DNA from 4 places in the Streptomyces sp. G5(2025) genome. Region 4 is predicted to be linked to each of the others. Evidence: riboswitches for the same ligand, from Rfam matches in the RefSeq annotation. Region 4 holds a riboswitch; each other region holds the start of a gene.
The links. A riboswitch is a leader RNA that binds a small molecule or an ion and turns the genes downstream of it on or off. The one in region 4 is predicted to bind cobalamin.

Region 1 (4,943 bases), 1.4 Mb from region 4:
CCGCCAGTCTCGTGGGCCGGAGGCGGATGCCACGCGCTCGTCGCGTTCGGCGACGGACCGCATGGCGCGTACGCTGCTGCGGCGCCGGAAGAAGGCGCTCAGCGCCGAGGACGTGATGGTCTCGGACCGTCCCAAGGTGCGACGCGCGGTGACAGCCGCGGCGCTCGGCAACACCATGGAGTGGTTCGACTTCGGCGTCTACGCCTATCTGGCGGGCACGATCGGCAAGGTCTTCTTCCCTGCCAGCTCGCCGGGCGTCCAGGTCGTCGCCGCCTTCGCCACCTTCGCCGCGGCGTTTCTCGTCCGGCCCCTGGGCGGGCTCGTGTTCGGGCCGCTCGGTGACCGTATCGGCCGGCAGCGGGTGCTCGCGGCGACCATGATCATGATGGCCGTGAGCACCTTCGCGGTCGGGCTGCTGCCCACGTACGCCTCGATCGGATTCGCCGCCCCGCTGCTGCTCCTCGTATGCCGGCTGGTCCAGGGTTTCTCCACGGGCGGCGAGTACGCCGGTGCCACCACCTACATCGCCGAGTACGCGCCCGACCAGCGGCGCGGATTCCTCGGCAGCTGGCTCGACTTCGGCACCTTCATCGGCTACTCCCTGGGCTCCGGCCTGGTCACCGTCCTCACGCTGGCTCTCGGGTCCGACGGCATGGAGAGCTGGGGCTGGCGCATTCCCTTCTTCGTCGCGGGGCCGCTCGGACTCATCGGCCTGTACATGCGCGTGAAGCTGGAGGAGACGCCCGCTTTCCAGCAGGAGGCGGCGTCCGCCGCGGCCGAGCGGGAAGTCGTCCACCAGCGGGGCGAGAGCGACCCCGTCGAGCAGGCCCGCCAGTCCGGCAAGGGCCGTCTCAAGGAGATCTTCACCCGTCACTGGCAGGCGGTGCTGATCTGCATGGGGCTTGTGCTGCTCTACAACGTCACGAACTACATGGTGACGTCGTATCTCCCCACCTTCATGACGGTGACGCTGGGAGAGAGCGACACCACGGCGCAGCTGCTGGTGCTCGGCACCATGCTGCTGGTGGCGCTCGCCATCACCACCGTGGGCCGCAGTTCGGACCGGTGGGGCAGACGCCCGATGTTCATGGCGGGCAGCATCGCGCTGATGGTGCTCGCCGTCCCGGCGTTCCTGCTGATCCGAGAAGGCGGCATCCTCATGCCCGCCTTCGGGTGCGCGATCCTCGGTCTGCTCCTGGTCTGCTTCGCGGGCACGGCCGCGGCCACACTGCCCGCCCTGTTCCCCACGCGTCTGCGGTACGGCGCCCTGTCGATCTCGTACAACATCTCCGTCTCCCTCTTCGGCGGCACCACCCCGCTGCTCGCCTCCTACCTGGTCGACTCCACCGGCAACACCCTCGTGCCCGCCTTCTACTTGATGGTGGCGGGCGCGATCGGCCTGGTGTCGACGTTCTTCCTGCACGAGACGGCCGGACGGCCGCTGCGCGGCTCCGGGCCCATGGTGGAGACGCAGGACGAGGCCCGCGAGTTGGTGGCGCGCAGCCGCGCGGAGGCGGGGCGCCACGCGCGTGACGTGTGGCTGCGCCTGTGGCATCCGCGCGGCGGGCGCGGGCGGGACGACAGCAAGAGGTCCGGCGGACGCGGGGAGTGACGGGGCGGGGAGTGACGGGGGCGGGGTGGTGCGGGGCGGCGAGCGTTGTGCCGTCAACAGGCGGAGACGTGCTGGTACGTGTGCGTGTACGGTACGGGTGCAGCTGGTTCGCCCTGTCCGCCAGACAGGCGCGTCGCAAGAGGGAACCCGGTGGGAATCCGGGACTGCCCCGCAGCGGTGAGCGGAAACGACAGCCGTCATACGCACTGGACCCGGCCGGGTCCGGGAAGCGACGGCCAGTAGGTGTCCGCCGGGAGACCGGCGGACGGGTCCGCGAGTCCGAAGACCTGCCACTGCCCGTGCGCCGACGCGCGCGGAGACCTCGGTGACCTCGTGGGTGGGTCGGCGTACAGATCAGGTGGCACACGCGAGGGCACAGCGGCGTGGTCCGCCCGGTCGGCCATCCCTTCGCGCCTTCGATCCTTCGCCGGGGTCTTTCGGAGAGACACTCGCGAAGGAGAGTTCCGTGACCACCGGACTTACGGCCGCCACAGCCAGGGCCACCGTGTACGGCTACCCACGCCAAGGCCCCCACCGGGAACTGAAGAAGGCCATCGAGGGCTACTGGCAGGGCCGCGTGGACGCCGACGCCCTGCGGGCCGTCGCCGCCGACCTCCGCCGGGCCACGTGGCGGCAGCTCGCCGACGCCGGTATCCATGAGGTGCCGACCGGCGACTTCTCCTACTACGACCACGTCCTGGACACCAGCGTCATGGTCGGCGCGATCCCCGACCGCCACCGTGCCGCCATCGAAGCCGGCCTTCCCCGAGCTCGCGGCCTCGCTCGACCAGGGGATGCTCCCTCGACGGCTACTTCGCGATGGCCCGCGGCACCCAGGACGTGGCGCCGCTGGAGATGACCAAGTGGTTCGACACCAACTACCACTATCTCGTTCCCGAACTCGGCCCCGGCACCGTCTTCTCCGCCGACTCCACCAAGCAGGTCGCCGAGTTGAAGGAGGCGCTCGCCCTCGGCCACACGCCGCGCCCGGTGCTGGTCGGCCCGGTCACCTTCCTGCTCCTGGCCAAGCCGGCCCCTGGCGTCGCTGCGGACTTCCAGCCGTTGACCCTCCTGGACCGGCTGCTGCCGGTGTACGCGGAGGTGCTCGCCGACCTGCGGGCGGCCGGCGCCGCGTGGGTGCAGTTGGACGAGCCCGCCCTCGTCCAGGACCGGACCCCCGCCGAACTGAACGCCGCGGCCCGCTCCTACCGTGCGCTGGGCGCGCTCGCCGACCGGCCGAAGATCCTGGTCGCCTCCTACTTCGACCGGCTCGGCGAAGCCCTGCCCGTTCTGGCCAAGGCGCCCGTGGAGGGGCTGGCGCTGGACTTCACCGGTCCCGCCGCGGCGAACCTCGACGACCTCGCCGCTGTCGGCGGGCTGCCCGGCAAGCGGCTGGTGGCGGGCGTGGTGAACGGCCGCAATGTGTGGATCAACGACCTGGAGAAGTCGCTGTCCACCCTCGGCACGCTGCTCGGCCTGGCCGACCGGGTGGACGTGGCCGCCTCCTGCTCCCTGGCGCACGTCCCGCTGGACGCCTCGGCGGAGCGCGACCTCGACCCGCAGGTCGCCCGCTGGCTGGCCTTCGCCCGCCAGAAGACCGGCGAGATCGTCACCCTGGCCCGCGGGTTGGCGCAGGGCACCGACACCATCGCGGCCGAACTCGCCGCGAACCGCGCCGCCCTGGCGTCCCGGGCCGGTTCCGCCCTCACCCACGACCCAGCGGTACGCGCCCGCGCCACGGCTGTCACCGACGCCGAAGGGCGACGCTCGCAGCCGTACCCGGAACGGGCGGCCGCCCAGCACGCCCACCTCGGACTGCCGCTGCTGCCCACGACCACCATCGGCTCCTTCCCCCAGACGACCGCGCTGCGCACCGCGCGGGCCGACCTGCGCGCGGGCCGCATCGACACCGCGGCGTACGAGAAGCGCGTCGAGGCGGAGATCCGTGAGGTCGTCTCCTTCCAGGAGGAGGCCGGCATCGACGTCCTCGTGCACGGCGAGCCCGAACGCAATGACATGGTCCAGTACTTCGCCGAGCAGCTCACCGGCTACCTCGCCACTCGGCACGGCTGGGTCCAGTCCTACGGCACCCGCTACGTCCGCCCGCCGATCCTGGCCGGTGACGTCTCGCGCCCCGGGCCCATGACGGTGCGCTGGACGGCGTACGCCCGGTCGCTGACCCGTCGTCCGGTCAAGGGCATGCTCACCGGCCCGGTCACCATGCTCGCCTGGTCCTTCGTCCGCGACGACCAGCCCCTCGCCGAGACCGCCCGCCAGGTCGCCCTCGCCCTGCGCGACGAGGTCGGCGACCTGGAGGCGGCCGGTACGCCGGTCATCCAGGTGGACGAGCCCGCGCTGCGCGAGACCCTCCCGCTGCGGGCCGCCGGGCGCGGCGCCTACCTGGCCTGGGCCACGGAGGCGTTCCGCCTCGCCACGAGCGGCGTCCGCCCGGACACCCAGATCCACACCCACATGTGCTACGCCGAGTTCGGCGACATCGTCCAGGCCATCGACGACCTCGACGCCGACGTCATCAGTCTGGAGGCGGCCCGCTCCCACATGCAGGTCGCACGCGAGCTGGCGGCGCACGGCTACCCGCGCGGGGCCGGTCCCGGCGTCTACGACATCCACTCACCGCGTGTCCCCGGCGCAGGGGAGGCGGCCGCCCTGCTCCGTAAGGGACTTGAGGCCATTCCGGCCGAGCGGTTGTGGGTCAACCCGGACTGCGGTCTGAAGACCCGGAGTTGGCCCGAGGTCCGCGCCTCCCTAGAGAACCTGGTCGCCGCGGCCAGGCAAGTGCGCTCCTCGCTCGCCCTCGACTCCTCCTGAGCACCGCCCCCCCACGTCCGGCGGCGGCGTCCCGTTGCCGGGCGTAGGGGGGCAGCGCCGTTCTCAGGTCCGCTGCCCTGACCGGTTGGGGTCGGGCGTCTGCTCGATCCATGAGACGAGCACACATGTGAGGGGCCCGTCCGCGTCATACGCGGACGGGCCCCTGTCGAGCGCCGGGCAGGCCTTGCACCTGCATTTCCCCGCAGGAAGCGGGGCGTCTTTCCTTGGACCACCAACGCATCGCCGACCGCGGTGAGTTGCCGCGACCAGGTCAAGATCGACTATACCTCATGAAAGCTCGGGGTGGCGCCCGAGGTCTCCCGCTACCGCGTGGGGTGCGCGCGCACGTGTGCCCGTTCGCCTTGAGGGCCGAACAGGACGAGCGTCTCGACCGCGTGCCCGTCGGCCGAGCCGAGCCAGTGCGGCAACGCCGTGTCGAACTCCGCTGCCTCGCCGGCCGACAGGACGATGTCGCGGTCGCCCGCCAAGAGCCGGAGCCGTC
Region 2 (4,943 bases), 420 kb from region 4:
CCCCCGGTCTCCTCCTCGGCGAACTGCTGATCGCCGCGACGGCGACCGCGCTCGGCCGCTGGCCCGGCGCCCGCCTCGGCTTCGGCGGCAACCAGCCCAAGGGCGTCATGCGGGACTGGGCGCACCAGGGGCTCACCGGCCGCTACGCCGCCAAGGGCTCCGCGCTCGACTACGAAGCGGCCCTGGCCGCCCTGGACCTGCCCGTCCTCGCGGTCTCCGTCGAGCACGACACCCTCGCCCCCGCCTCCGCCCTCGACCACCTGCTCGGCAAGGTCCCCCGGGCCCGCCTCACCAGGCGCCACTACACCGCGCGGGAGGCGGGCGCCCGCCTCGACCACTTCGCGTGGACCAAGGCGGGCGGGCCGCTCGCCAAGCAGGTGGCGGCGTGGGCGGTGGCCGAAGAGCGCTCCGGCCGGGGCCGGCCGCCCGGCTCTAGCGGATCTGCTCGGGGGTGACCGTCAGCCACCGCTTGTCGGCGGTCACCTTCTGGCCCAGCTCGCGCTGCCGCCCGGCGTTCTTCTTCTTCATCCCGTCGAGCTGCTTCATGTACGCCTCCTTGCGGTTGACCCAGACGCGTACGCCGCCGTGCTCCACGTCCGCCGAGTGGAACAGCATCGGGCCGTCGCTGACCGGGGTGTCACCGGCGGCGAGGATCGGCTTCTTCCACTCGTCGATGTACGTGTTGATCGCCGCGGGCTTGCCCTCGTACCAGGTCAGCGGCGCCCACAGGTGCGGCGTCAGCTCCCGCCCGGCGAGCTTCGCGCGGTCCTTCTCGCCGAAGCGGCCCTCGGCGATCTCCTTGCGGGAGCTGGTCACCTCGCCGGTCTCACGGTCCTTCAGCTGCATCGACACCCCGATGACGTTCCGCGGCTTGACTCCGTAGCCGTACTTCGGGTCGGCGAGGACCATGCGCACCAGGTCCTCGCTGGCCGCGCTGACCACGTACACCTCGATGCCGTGCGCCCGCAGCGTCTTGTAGAGCTGCCGCATGCCGTTCGACAGCTCGGGCGGCTTCACCTCGGTCCTGGTGACCTTCCCGCCCTCGTAGTACTCCGCGGGGATCGGCTTCTTGTACGCCAGGAGCTCGTCGACGTACCCCTTGAGCTCCTTCAGCGTGAACCCGGAGAAGATCTGCGCGGCCCAGGGGTAGCAGACCTGGTCGTCCACCTCGCACAGCCGGTTGTAGTAGCTGTAGAGGCTCTCCTTGTGCGCGGCCGTGTCCTTGAACGGGATGACCTTCAGGGACGGGTCCATGGTCTTGCGGGTCAGCACGCCCTTCATCTCCAGGAAGGGCAGCAGCGACTCCTCCAGGTCGCCCCGGTACGAGGTGTTGTCCGCGTCGAAGACGGCGTACGCGCCCTTGTGGTCGTTCGCGGCGATGACCTTGCCGAGCTTCCTCGCGACCGGCTTCGGCCAGTGCGACAGCTCGCGGGCGGTGGCGGCCGAGGTGTCCGCCGCCGTCGCCTCGCCCGCGGGCCACAGCGCGCCGCCCGCGAGTACGGCGGCGACGAGCGCCCCCACGCCACCGATGAGGGCCCGCTTGTTCTTGGCTCGTACTGCCATGTTTCCCGTGTCCCGCCGTTCCTGAGTGCGTTGCGCGGCTCCGTCCGGAGCGGCGCGCCATGCTATGGGCCACGCCGCGCGATTCCCATGATCGAAGTCACCGGGCGGGGCGGGCATGGGGGCGGGTGGTGGCGGGTAGCGGAGAGGGACCTCGCCGCCTGGGCGTCCGCGGGGCGTTCGCGGGGTGAGCGGGCCGCGCATACTGGGACGTATGGGCTCCCGTGAGTTCGTCCGGGCCGTTCCCCGGCTCGACGGCATGGTCGTCTCCGCGGTCGGCTACCGCACCGCGGGGCAGCGGCCCGCCCTGCACCGCGGCCTGCCCTCGCCGTATCTGACGGTGATCTTCTCGCTGGACGGGGCGATCGCCACCGGCGGTACGCCCGCCCAGGCGACCGGCGCGGACGCGGTCCGCACCGACATCATCGTGGGCGGCCTGCACCAGGCCCCCGCCTACGTCGCCCAGCCCGAGCACGAGGCGGGCGTCCAGCTCGCCGTGCACCCGCTGGCCGCCCGCGCGCTCCTCGGCCTGCCCGCCGCCGAACTGGCCGGGCAGCTCGTCACCGGCGGCACCGACGTGTTCGGCGCGCGCGCCGCCGAGGTCCGTGAGCGGCTGTGCGGCCTGGACACCTGGGAGGACCGTTTCGCCGCCCTCGCCGACTACCTGCGGCAGCGCGCGGACCGGCCCGCCGGAGCCGTGCGTCCCGAGGTCGCCGAGGCCTGGGCCCGACTCGCCCGGCACCGCGGCGCCGGGAGCCTCGGCGGTCTGTCCCGGCACGTCGCCCTCAGCGAGCGCCGCCTGACCACCCTCTTCCGCGCCGAGACCGGGCTGAGCCCCAAACAGGCCGCGCGCCTGATGCGTTTCCAGCACGCCAGGACTGCCGTGGCCCGCGCCGTGGCGGCGGGCGGCCCGTCGGACCTGGCCCGGGTCGCCGCCGACACCGGGTACTACGACCACTCCCACCTCGTACGGGACTTCCGGCAGTACACGGGGGTGAGCCCCACCGGATGGCTGGCCGAGGAGTGCCGGAATATCCAAGCCGGGGCGCATGGCGGAGGCGAAGAGTGAAGACATGAACACCACACCTGACAGCACTCGGCAACATCGGCCCGTCACACCCGCCCCCACGGTCTCGGCAGGCCCTCCAGGCGCGGGACGCCCCCGCCCTGATCGACTTCCTCGTCGACACCGTCGGCTTCCTGCGCACGGCCGTGTACGAGGACGGCGGCCGCGTCGCCCACGCCCAGCTCGACTGGCCCGAGGGAGGCGGCGTCATGCTCGGCTCGTACGACCCCGAGGCGACCGCCGAGGCCTGCGGGAAGCCGGGCACCTCCGGTGCCTATGTCGTCACCGACCGGGTGGACGACCTGTACCAGCGCCTCCGCGCGGCCGACGTGAAGATCACCGCGGAGATCGAGGACAAGCCGTACGGCAGTCGCGAGTTCGCCGTCCAGGACCCGGAGGGAAACCGCTGGTCCTTCGGCACCTACCGGGGTGAGCCCAGGCCGGACCCGGGCCGGTGAAGGCGCGTGATAACTTGCGCAAGCCAGTCAAACCCACACCTGGGCCAGGGAATCCGGTGCGAATCCGGAACTGACGCGCAGCGGTGAGGGGGACGGGCGGGGCCACGGCCACTGGGTGTCTTCGGACGCCTGGGAAGGCGCCCCGCCCGGTTCGATCCCGAGTCCGAAGACCTGCTGGCGCCTCCGCTCGCATACCGGGCGGCGGAGGCCGTGACGCAGACCAGGCTCCGCGCATGAGCCGTGACACTCAAGGGATCGCGTGTCCTCGACAGTCCGTACAACCGCTCTGCTCTGTGCCGGCATGCTCGCACTCACCGCGTGCGGCGACGGCTCCGCCCAGAAGTCCGAAGGCAAGAGCGCAGACGGCTATCCCGTCACGGTCGCCTCCTGCGGCAAGGAGGCCGAGGTCCAGGCCCCGCCGCAGCGCGCCGTCTCCCTCGACCAGGGCTCCACGGAGATTCTGCTCTCCCTCGGTCTCGCCGACCGCATGGTGGGCACCGGCACCTGGACCGACCCGGTCCCGAAGAACCTGGAGAAGGCGAACGCGAAGGTCGAGCGGCTCGCCGACCGCTACCCCTCCCTGGAGAAAGTCCTCTCCAAGGAACCGGACTTCGTCAGCGCCTCCTTCCTCTACACCGTCGGCAAGGGCGGCGTCGCCGACCGTAAGAAGTTCACCGAACTCGGCGTGCCCGTCTACGTCTCGCCCACCGACTGCGCGGGCAAGGACAACGACGGCGGCGGCGACGGCAAACGCGTCAAGACCCTCACTATGGACACCGTCTACGGCGAAGTGCGCGACCTCGCGAAGGTGTTCGGCGTCCAGCGGCGCGGCGAGAAGCTGATCGCGGACCTGAAGGAGCGCGTCGCGAAGGCCACGGACGACATCAAGGCCTCCGACGCGACGCTCCTGTACTGGTTCGCCAACTCCGACGCCCCGTACATGGCGGGCTGCTGCGGCGCCCCCGGCATCATCACCCGCGAGCTCGGCGCGAAGAACGTCTTCGACGACACCCGCGAGGAGTGGCCCCAGATCAACTGGGAGACCGTCGCCGACCGCGACCCCGACGTCCTCGTCATCGGCGACCTCACCCGCAAGTCGCAGTCCGCGGAGAGCGCCGCGGCGAAGATCAAGTTCCTGGAGTCCAACCCGGCGACCAAGAACCTCACCGCCGTGAAGAAGAAGCGTTACGTACTCCTCAGCGGCCAGGCCATGAACCCCACGATCCGTACGGTCGACGGTATCGAGCAAGTGGCCGCCGGGCTGCGGAAGTTCGGGCTGGCGAAGTGAGCCCGGCCGCCCCCGCCGCCCGGCAGGGGCTGCTGTGGCTGGCCGGCGGCGCCGCGCTCGTCCTCTCGGTGGCGGTCGCCGTCACCATCGGCCCCGCCGACATCTCGGTCCCCGACGTCTTCTCGGCGCTCGCGGCACACCTCGGCTGGGGCGAGGCAGGGCTGACCCCCATCAGGGACGGCATCGTCTGGAACCTGCGGCTGCCCCGCACCCTGCTCGCCGCGGTCTGCGGCGCGGGCCTCGCGGTCTGCGGCGCGGTCATGCAGTCCCTGCTCCGCAACCCCCTCGCCGACCCCTTCGTGCTCGGGGTGTCGTCCGGGGCGTCCACCGGAGCGGTCGCGGTCGTCGTCCTCGGCGTCGGCGGGGGAGCGCTGTCGATCTCGGCGGGCGCCTTCGCGGGCGCGCTCTGCTCGTTCGCGCTCGTCCTCTTGCTGAGCCACACACTCGGCGGCACGACGGACCGCGTCGTGCTCTCGGGCGTCGCCGCGATGCAGCTCTTCTCCGCCCTGACGTCGTTCGTCATCCTCACCGCGGGCGACGCGGAGACCACCCGCGGCGTGCTGTTCTGGCT
Region 3 (4,943 bases), 1.2 Mb from region 4:
TGCGGCACCATCAGGCCGACGAAGCCGATGGCGCCGCTGTAGGCGACGAGGACGCCGGTCAGGAGCGAGGCGAGGACGAAGACGGCGGAGCGGAAGCGGGCGGTGTCCAGGCCGAGGACGGTGGCGCCCTCCTCGCCGACGAGCAGCAGGTCCAGCGGGCGGGCGAGCGCCACCAGGAGGGCGGTACCGACGGCCAGGACGGCGCAGGGCAGGGCGAGCATGTCCCAGCGGGCGCTGCCGAGGCCGCCGAGTGTCCAGTACAGGACTTCCTTGAGGTGGTCGGCGCTGTCGGCGGTGACGAGGATGAGGCTGGTGAGGGCGGTGAGGATGTACGAGACGGCCACCCCGGCGAGGATCAGGCGGCCGGTGGCGAAGCCCCCGCCGCCGCTTCTGGCCAGGGCGTAGACCAGGACCAGGGAGATCAGCGCGCCCGCGAAGGAGGCCGCGGGGATCGTGACGGCGGTGCTGAGGGTGGTGCCCAGGCCGAAGATCCCGCCGAGCACGATCGCGCTGACGGCGCCCACGGAGGCGCCCGAGGAGACGCCGAGGAGGAACGGGTCGGCGAGAGGGTTGCGGACGAGGGCCTGGAGGACGGTGCCGATGACGGCCAGTCCGGCGCCGACGACCGCGCCGAGCAGGACCCGGGGCAGGCGGACGTCCAGCACGATGGTGCGGAACGGGGAGGGTTCCGCATGGCCGGTCAGTATCTCCAGGACCTGGCCCGGCGGGATGCGGACGGAGCCGAGGGCGAGGCCGGCGACGGTCGCTGCCGCGAGGGCCGCGGTGAGCGCCGTCAGGGTCAAGAGGCGCCGCCCCTTCGACCCCCGTCGATCGCCCTTCGGGCTCGTCCTCAAACGCCGGACGGGCTGGGATGTACCGCCCCCGGGCCGACCCGGTCCCCGGACGGGCTGGATCTTCGCGGCGCTCACAGCTGTGCCGCCAGCTTCTCCACCGCCTTCGGTGCCCGTACGCCCGTGACCACGTCCGACAGCCGCAGTACCGCGAAACGCTTGTGCTTGATGGCGGGGACGTCCGCGAGGACCGGGTCGTCGAGGAGGCGCTTCTTCTTCTGGGCGACGGTCGTGGGGCCGTAGTCGAGGATCATGATGACGTCCGGCCTGCGCTCGACGACCTTCTCCCAGGACGCGTCGCTGAAGGACTTGTCGATGTCGGCGAAGACGTTGCGGCCGCCCGCGCGCTCGATGATGTCGTTGCCGATGCCGCGGCCGCCCGCCGTGAACGCGGTCTTGTCGCCGCTGTCGTAGACGAAGACGGAGACCGGCTTCGCGCGCTTCGACTTCTTCGCGGTGGCGGCCAGTTCGCGCTTGGCCCCGCTCACCCACTTCTCGGCGCGCTCGCGCACCCCGAACGTGGCGCCGACCTCCCGCACCTCGCGGTACACGTCGTCCATGGTGACCGCGCGCTCGGCGCAGCCCTCGATGTTGAGGCGGCTCTTGATCCCGGACTTGGCGAGCGCGGAGCGGCTGCGGCCGTCGCCGGCGAGGAAGGCGCTGGCGTAACCGCCGTAGACGAAGTCGGGGTCGGCGGCGAGCAGCTTCTCGTAGGAGGGGTACTCCTTGGCGAGCACGGGGGCGGACTTGTACGCCTTCTCGTACTTCGGCAGGACCTTGTCGTCGAGGTAGGCGGTGCCGGCCAGGCGGTCCTTGAGGCCCAGTTCCAGCATCACCTCGGTAACGTGCTGGTTCATGGTGACGGCGCGCTTCGGCGGTGCGTCGTACGTGGTCTTCACACCGCAGTTGGTGACGGTGTACGGGAAGCCCGCGGCCTTGGCGGCGGGCTTGGAGTCACCGGAGTCGGACGAGCCGCAGGCTGCGAGCGGGACGAGCAGGGCCGCGGCGGTGAGCACGCGAAGGGCGCGGGACATGGCTGAACTGCCTCCTCCAGGGGATTTCCGCGTCCCCTGCGTTGTGTGGAGCCGAGACGGCAGGTCAGTTCCTGACTCCCCGCCCCCGCGAAGGGGTGGGGTCACAGTGGCGGGACCGTGCCGGGCTCGCACCGGCTTCCTGGGTCCTGCCGCCTCATGGGTGGAGCTCAGTATGCCTGTACGACCGCGACCTCTTCCTCGGTGACCTCGCCGTCCACGATCCGGTACGAGCGGAACTGGAAAGGGCCCGCGTCGTCGGTGTCCGCGGTGGAGACCAGGACGTAGTGGGCGCCGGGCTCGTTGGCGTAGCTGATGTCGGTGCGCGAGGGGTAGGCCTCGGTCGCGGTGTGCGAGTGGTAGATGACCACCGGCTCCTCGTCGCGGTCGTCCATCTCGCGGTAGAGCTTGAGCAGGTCACCCGAGTCGAACTCGTAGAACGTGGGCGAGCGCGCGGCGTTCAGCATCGGGATGAAGCGCTCGGGGCGGCCGGTGCCCGCCGGGCCCGCGACCACGCCGCACGCCTCGTCGGGGTGGTCCTGGCGCGCGTGCGCGACGATCTGGTCGTGGAGGGCCTGGGTGATGGTCAGCATGGCAGTCAGGATAAGCAGAGGGCCCGCGCCGTACCGAAGTGTGGTACGTGCGGGCCCATATGCTGGACAGTGGCCTCTCCGGGGAGGTCAGTCCTTGGTGACGGGGGCGCTGTCCGCGCCGATCTTGCGCTTGTTGAACGCGGCGGCCTGCGGGTTGCGGCTCTTGAGGATCAGGTAGGAGACGCCGAGGATCGCGGCCCAGACCGGAGCGGCGTACAGCGAGATCCGCGCGTCCTTGTCGACGCCCATCATCACGATGACCATGCCGATGAACAAAAGCGCGAACCAGCTGGTGTACGGGGCTCCCGGCGCCCGGAAGGTGGACTGCGGCAGCTCGCCGCGGTCGGCCTTGCGGCGGTAGCGGATCTGGCAGGCCAGGATCATGATCCAGGCCCACATGCCGGAGATGGTGGCGAAGGAGACGACGTAGTTGAACGCCTCGCCCGGCCACTGGTAGTTGATCCAGACGCCGACCAGCATGAACGCGGCGGAGAACGTGGTGCCGACCAGCGGCAGGCCGTTCTTCGTGAGCTTGGTGAAGAACTTCGGGCCCTGGCCGTTGAGCGCGAGGTCGCGCAGCATGCGGCCGGTGGAGTACATGCCGGAGTTGCAGGAGGAGAGCGCGGCGGTGAGGACCACGAAGTTCACGATCGCGGCGCCGACGCCGAGGCCCATCTTCTCGAAGGCCGCGACGAACGGCGAGACGCCGGGCTGGAAGTGCGTCCACGGGACGACCGACAGGATCATGATCAGCGCGCCGACGTAGAAGACGGCGATGCGCCACGGCACGGTGTTGATGGCCTTGGGCAGGACGGTCTTCGGGTCCTTGGACTCGCCCGCGGTGACGCCGACGAGCTCGACGGCGAGGAAGGCGAACATCACGATCTGGAGCGTCATCAGCGTGGAGCCGATGCCGTTGGGGAAGAAGCCGCCCTGGTTCCACAGGTGGGCCACGGTCGCGGTGTCACCGGCGTCGGAGAAGCCGATGGTGAGGATGCCGATGCAGATCAGGATCATGCCGATGATGGCGGTGACCTTGACCATCGAGAACCAGAACTCCAGCTCACCGAAGAGCTTCACGGAGATGAGGTTCGCGCCGTACAGGATGACCGTGAAGATGAGCGCGTACGCCCATTGTGGAACGGATCCGTGTGTCCAGTACTGCATGTACTGGGCGGCTGCGGTGACTTCGGTGATGCCGGTGACGACCCAGAAGAGCCAGTACGTCCAGCCGGTCACGAAGCCGAAGAACGGGCCCATGAACTCGCGCGCGTACTCCGAGAAGGAGCCCGACACGGGGCGGTACATGAGGAGCTCGCCGAGCGCCCGCATGATGAAGAAGATGACGAGGCCCGCGATGGCGTACGCCAGGATGAGGCTGGGTCCGGCCTTGTGGATGGCCTTGCCCGCGCCGAGGAACAGGCCGGTGCCGATGGCACCGCCGATCGCGATCATCTGGATCTGCCGGGCTCCCAGACCGCGCTGGTAGCCCTCGCCCTCGCCGGACGGGCCGCCTGCGGCCTCCACGGCACCATTGCCGTCGTGCCCGTCGTGCTGCTCTTCGACCTGCACTGAGGTCATGGTGACGCCTTTCTCCATGCTGATCCGCGCCCGCGTCTCGCGTTGATGGCTGCGGATCAGGTCCTGATCCCCCCGGATATGTATGGAGTGCTACCGGCGGTCTGCCGGTCCGAGCGCCCTCGGTGACATGGGTGGCGTCACCGAGTGGTCGTGAAGATTTATCACGGCGGCAACAGTGAGGGAATCAGCCACCTGTGACGCACACCACAGGAAGAAGCGGACAAAGGCCTCTTCACGCCGCAAACACGGGCAATGAAGTGACGGGATCGTTATCCGGATTTGAGCGTCCGCTGAGCGAACGACCCGTCACGTGAACGGAAGGTGTCCAGTACAGCAAATTTCGCTGTCCTCTGCACCGGATTTCGGTCCGGCTCAGTCCAGCAACGTCCCGACCAGCGTCTCCTGCAATCCGCCCAGCCAGAGATAGGCCATCACCATCGGCTTGCGGGGGTCGGAGTCGGGGAGCCGGTAGAGCAGATCGGCGTCCTCCTCGTCGGTGACCTCCAGGCGGGTGCCGATCGCGAGCCGGAGGTCGTTGAGGGCGCCCAGCCAGTGCCGCGACTCCTCCACCGACAGTTTCAGGACGGCTCCGCCCTCGCCCGAGGACGCCATCGAGTCGAGCGAACGGATCACGACCAGCGCGTCGTCCCGCTTCTTGGCCCGCAGGTCGTTCTCCGTGAAGCGGCGGAACTCGGCCGAATACGTCCGCAGTTCCTCCTCCTGCGCGATGTCCCCGGTCTCACTTCCGGGGCCGCCGTACGCGTCCGGCAGCAGGCGCTGCATCACCGGGTCGGCGGGCGGCTCGCTGGGGCCCTCGGCGAACAGCTCCGCGAGGGGGTCGTCGGAGGGCTCACCGCCCGGGCCCGGACCGATCAGCTCCAGGAGCT
Region 4 (4,943 bases):
GGAGATCTGCCCGGTGCCCGTGGCGTGCACGGTGAGGCGGGGCTCCGACGGCAGGGGGCGGCCCGCCGGGGCCCTGAGGGCGGCGTCGCTGGCGAACCGCCCCGCCGCGACCGCGACCGCGGCTGTCCCCAGGGCTGCTGTGACTGCGGTGACGGCCGCTGCCGTCGCTTTGGCTGGGCGCACCGTCCCAGTGTCCGCGCCCGGGGGCCCGGCGGCCAGTGGGCGGTGCCCGCGGAGTGACCCGGCTGGCTGCGTGCGGGGACGGGTGCCCGTCAAGGCGTCTGCTGCCCGTACCCCCGTAGCTTCTCCTGGGCCTCGCGGAGGCGGGCGGCGGTCAGGAGGGCCGGGGTGTGGCCCGGGACCGAGGTGGCCGTGAGCCACAGGCGGCACATCCACTCCAGCTGTGCCGTGCGGTCGTACGCCTGGGACAGGGAGTCTCCGTAGGTGATCGTCCCGTGGTTCTGGAGGAGGCATCCCGTGCGGTCGCTCAGCGCGCGGAGCATGTGCTCGGCCAGTTCCTCGGTGCCGTAGAGCGCGTAGGGGGCGACGCGGACGGGGCCGCCGAGGACGCCGGTCATGTAGTGGACCGCGGGCAGCTCGGGGACCAGCATGGAGACGGCCGTGGCGTGGACCGCGTGGGTGTGGACCACCGCCGTCGCGCCGGTGGTGCGGTAGATCGCGAGGTGCATCGGCAGCTCGCTGGTCGGCGCGAGGTGGCCGATGACCCGCCGCCCTTCGAGGTCGACGCCGAGCGCGTCCTCGGGCCGCAGCCGGTCGTAAGGGACCCCGCTCGGGGTGACCAGGACCGTGTCGCCGACCCGTACGGAGACATTGCCCGAGGTGCCGACGACCAGGCCGTCCGCCACCGTCCTGCGGGCCGTGTCGACCAGCTCGTCCCACGCCCGCCCGACGGCGTCCCGTTCCGTGCCCTGCCGCTGCTCAGTCATGGGGCGATCCTGCCAGCCGGGAGCGTGGCGCTGTAGGCCCCCGCCGGGCCCCGGGCGGAGTGACATCGGTCTCTTGGAGGGCTCGGCGCGCCATTCCGTTTGGGGCGCGGGAAGGGGGTGCGCGAGGGCGCGCGGGAGAGTGGTGGAAGGCGACACTCCGGCTGGATTAGGGGGCTCGCGCCCACGCTCCGTACGATCGCTCGCAGACACCTGGTCGATAAGGAGAGGCGGCACTCCGTTTTGGGTCACCGCACCGCCCGGCCCAGTTCACTTTCCGTTCACCCAGGTTGCCTACGTTCCACATGCCACTGACGTCCAACAGAAGCCTGGGTAAATGGAACACATCACGCTTCTCCTCGGGATCGTGATCGTCACCGCTCTCGTGTTCGATTTCACGAACGGTTTCCACGACACTGCCAACGCGATGGCGACGACCATCTCGACCGGCGCTCTCAAGCCCAAGACGGCGGTGGCCATGTCCGCCGTGCTGAACCTCGTCGGAGCCTTCCTCTCCGTCGAAGTCGCCAAGACGATCTCAGGCGGGATCGTCAACGAGGACGGCCTCAAGACAGAGGTCATCTTCGCCGCGCTCGTCGGCGCGATCCTCTGGAACCTGCTGACCTGGCTGGTGGGCCTGCCCTCCAGCTCCTCCCACGCCCTCTTCGGCGGCCTCATCGGCGCCGCGGTCATGTCGATGGGCTGGTCGTCGATCAACGGCGGCACCGTCGTCACCAAGGTCCTCATCCCGGCCCTCGCCGCACCGCTCGTGGCGGGTCTCGCCGCGACGCTGGCGACGCGCCTGACGTACCGCATCGGCCGCAACACCGACACCAAGGCCACCGCCAAGGGCTACCGCGCCGGCCAGATCGCCTCCGCGGGCCTCGTCTCCCTGGCGCACGGCACGAACGACGCGCAGAAGACCATGGGCATCATCACGCTCGCCCTGGTCACGGGCGGTGTCCTCAACCCCGGCGCGAACCCCCCGATGTGGGTCATCGTCTCCGCCGGTGTCGCCATCGCGCTCGGCACCTACCTCGGCGGCTGGCGCATCATCCGCACCATGGGCAAGGGCCTCACCGACCTCCAGCCGCAGCAGGGCTTCGCCGCCCAGACCAGCGCCGCGACGGTCATCCTGGCCTCCTCCCACCTGGGCTTCTCGCTCTCCACCACCCAGTCCTGCTCCGGCGCCGTCATGGGCGCGGGCCTCGGCCGCAAGGGCGGCGTCGTCCGCTGGTCGACCGCGACCCGGATGTTCGTCGCCTGGGGTCTGACCCTGCCGGCCGCCGGTCTGGTCGGCGCGGGCGCCGAGTTCCTCACCAAGCAGGGCCCCTGGGGCGTCGCGGTCACCGCCGCCCTCCTCATCGCGGGCTCGGCCGTCATCTGGGTGCTCTCGCGGCGCAACGCCGTCACCCACACCAACGTCACCGACGATGAGATCCGCGACGACGCCACCACCACGGGCGCCGAGCCCGCGGGCGTGGTCACCACCGCGATCGCCGCCGTCCAGCCGCCCCCGGCGGGCGCGCTGGCCGCCGTCGGCGCCTCCTCCGACGACCCGGTCAAGGCCACCATCTCGGCCCCCACCTCGACCACGACCGGCGCCATGGCGGACCCCGCCCGGCCCGCGACGGTGTAAGGACACATCAGCATGAACATCGACTGGGCAGCTCTCGGCTCCGTCTTCGGAGTCAGCCTCGCCGTGACGGTGGCTCTCGTGGGCCTGTTCACCCTCGGCATCATCGGTCTCTCCAAGCAGGAGACGGCGGCCGCGTCCGCCGGCGGCTCCGGCGGTTCCGTGGCGCTGGCGCGCACCGGCGCGTACGCCTGCTTCGCGCTGTGCGCGGCGGCCGTGGCGTACGGCATCTATCTGATCGTCGCCTGACGACAGCGGTTCACGGTGGGGTGCGGGACGTGATCACACGTCCCGCACCCCACCGCCGTATGTGGAGCTCGGCTGTGGGGCTCCGCACACTCTCCCGCCGCAGGTCAACGGCGAGTTGACGGGCGTTCGCGGGGCGTGGTGGACTGCCGGGGCCAACTACGGCGGCAGAAGAGGAAGCCGGTGCGAATCCGGCGCGGTCCCGCCACTGTCACCGGGCAGCCGTCCCCGACGCGCCCGGAAGCCAGGAACTCTCGCCGCCGATCACGTCGAACCAGGGCGCGGACACCCTGAGTGAGGACATATCGCCATGCGCGGCCGCCCGTTGCCGGACCTGTTCCCGAGCGTGAGCTCCCTGCCCGGCACAGCGACGGGCTGACCCATGAGTGCCGATCGCGACTTCGCGTACGGCGCCGCCGCCGGCCTCCTCGGTGACCTGCTGCTCGGCGATCCCCGCCGGGGCCATCCGGTCGCCGGGTTCGGGCGTGTGGCGGGCGCCGTCGAGCGTGTGCTGTGGCGCGACCACCGCGGGTGGGGCGCGCTGCACACCGCGGTGTGCGCCGGGGGCGCTGCCGGTGCCGCCGCCCTCGCCGCTTCTCTCGTACGCCGCTCCCCCGCCGCATCCGTCGCGCTGACCGCCGCCGCGACGTGGGCCGTGGTCGGCGGGACCTCGCTCGGGCGTGAGGCGCGGGCCATCGGCGGCGCGCTCGACGCCGGGGACATCGAGGTGGCCCGGGAGCGGCTGCCTCATCTGTGCGGACGTGACCCGCAGGCGCTGGACTCCGACGGCATCGCCCGTGCCGTCGTCGAGTCCGTCGCCGAGAACACCTCCGACGCGGTGGTCGGCGCGCTGGTGTGGGGTGCTGTCGGCGGGGTGCCGGGGCTCGTCGCCTTCCGCGCCGTCAACACCCTCGACGCCATGGTCGGGCACAAGTCGCCCAGGTACCGGCGGTACGGCTGGGCCTCCGCCCGGCTCGACGACGTCCTCGGCTGGCCGGGGGCGCGGCTCACCGCGGGGCTCGCGGCGCTGGCCGGGGGCTCGCCCTCGGGGGCGGTGCGGGCATGGCGCGCGGATGCCGCGAAGCATCCGAGCCCCAACGCCGGGCCGGTGGAGGCCTCCTTCGCGGGGGCGCTCGGCGTACGGCTCGGTGGGACCCTCTCGTACGGCGGGCGGGTCGAGCACCGGCCTGTACTGAACGCGGACGGGCGGGACGTGCGCGTGGCGGACATCGAACGGGCCGTGCGGCTGTCGCGGCGGGTCAGCTGGCTGGCGCTGGGGGTCGCGGTGGCGGCCCGCCGGGCGCTGCGGTCGGCGAAGGCAGGGAGAAACGCATGAGTGGTGGACTGCTGGTCGCCGGGACCACCTCGGACGCCGGGAAGAGCGTCGTCACCGCCGGGATCTGCCGGTGGCTGGCCCGCAAGGGCGTGTCCGTCGCGCCGTTCAAGGCGCAGAACATGTCCCTGAACTCCTTCGTCACCCGCGAGGGCGCCGAGATCGGGCGGGCGCAGGCCATGCAGGCGCAGGCCGCCCGCGTCGAGCCGAGCGCCCTGATGAACCCCGTACTCCTCAAGCCGGGCAGCGACCGCTCCAGCCAGGTCGTGCTGATGGGCAAGCCGGTGGGCGAGATGAGCGCCCGTGGCTACCACGGAGGGCGCCAGGGGGCGCTGCTGGAGACCGTCGTGGGGTGCCTGGAAGAACTGCGGGGCACGTATGACGCCGTGATCTGTGAGGGCGCGGGCAGTCCCGCCGAGATCAACCTGCGGCGCACCGACATCGTGAACATGGGCATCGCGCGGGCCGCCCGCTTCCCCGTCCTGGTGGTCGGGGACATCGACCGCGGCGGGGTGTTCGCGTCGTTCTTCGGGACGACGGCGCTGCTGAGCGCGGCCGACCAGGAGCTGGTCGCGGGGTATCTGGTCAACAAGTTCCGGGGCGATGTCTCGCTCCTCGAACCGGGTCTCGACATGCTGTACGAGCTGACCGGGCGCCGCACGTTCGGTGTGCTGCCCTTCCAGCACGGGCTGGGCATCGACGAGGAGGACGGGCTGCGGGTCTCGCTGCGGGGTGCCGTGCGCGAGTCCGTGGTGGCGCCGCCGGTCGGTGAGGACGTGCTGCG

Region 1: another riboswitch for cobalamin. It lies ahead of metE (5-methyltetrahydropteroyltriglutamate--homocysteine S-methyltransferase); the one in region 4 lies ahead of ACOBQB_RS18205 (cobalamin biosynthesis protein).
Region 2: another riboswitch for cobalamin. It lies ahead of ACOBQB_RS20125 (ABC transporter substrate-binding protein); the one in region 4 lies ahead of ACOBQB_RS18205 (cobalamin biosynthesis protein).
Region 3: another riboswitch for cobalamin. It lies ahead of ACOBQB_RS23660 (ABC transporter substrate-binding protein); the one in region 4 lies ahead of ACOBQB_RS18205 (cobalamin biosynthesis protein).

Annotation. Positions count from the first base shown of each region.
Region 1 covers NZ_JBMUZT010000006.1:174,216-179,158, forward strand. The annotation lists gene proP (glycine betaine/L-proline transporter ProP) at 62-1,612, shown strand; cobalamin riboswitch at 1,699-1,921, shown strand; partial or broken gene metE (5-methyltetrahydropteroyltriglutamate--homocysteine S-methyltransferase) at 2,079-4,441, shown strand; gene ACOBQB_RS11440 (helix-turn-helix domain-containing protein) at 4,765-4,943, opposite strand, start outside.
Region 2 covers NZ_JBMUZT010000006.1:2,041,623-2,046,565, reverse strand. The annotation lists gene ACOBQB_RS20145 (alpha/beta fold hydrolase) at 1-455, shown strand, start outside; gene ACOBQB_RS20140 (haloacid dehalogenase-like hydrolase) at 433-1,563, opposite strand; gene ACOBQB_RS20135 (helix-turn-helix domain-containing protein) at 1,775-2,629, shown strand; gene ACOBQB_RS20130 (VOC family protein) at 2,647-3,084, shown strand; cobalamin riboswitch at 3,092-3,277, shown strand; gene ACOBQB_RS20125 (ABC transporter substrate-binding protein) at 3,386-4,372, shown strand; gene ACOBQB_RS20120 (FecCD family ABC transporter permease) at 4,369-4,943, shown strand, end outside.
Region 3 covers NZ_JBMUZT010000006.1:2,841,484-2,846,426, forward strand. The annotation lists gene ACOBQB_RS23655 (FecCD family ABC transporter permease) at 1-854, opposite strand, end outside; gene ACOBQB_RS23660 (ABC transporter substrate-binding protein) at 926-1,885, opposite strand; cobalamin riboswitch at 1,931-2,050, opposite strand; gene ACOBQB_RS23665 (Mov34/MPN/PAD-1 family protein) at 2,053-2,475, opposite strand; gene ACOBQB_RS23670 (amino acid permease) at 2,563-4,056, opposite strand; gene ACOBQB_RS23675 (DUF2017 domain-containing protein) at 4,429-4,943, opposite strand, start outside.
Region 4 covers NZ_JBMUZT010000006.1:1,621,192-1,626,134, forward strand. The annotation lists gene ACOBQB_RS18185 (alpha/beta hydrolase) at 1-183, opposite strand, end outside; gene ACOBQB_RS18190 (class II aldolase/adducin family protein) at 273-947, opposite strand; gene ACOBQB_RS18195 (inorganic phosphate transporter) at 1,282-2,583, shown strand; gene ACOBQB_RS18200 (hypothetical protein) at 2,596-2,829, shown strand; cobalamin riboswitch at 2,952-3,102, shown strand; gene ACOBQB_RS18205 (cobalamin biosynthesis protein) at 3,209-4,162, shown strand; gene ACOBQB_RS18210 (cobyric acid synthase) at 4,159-4,943, shown strand, end outside.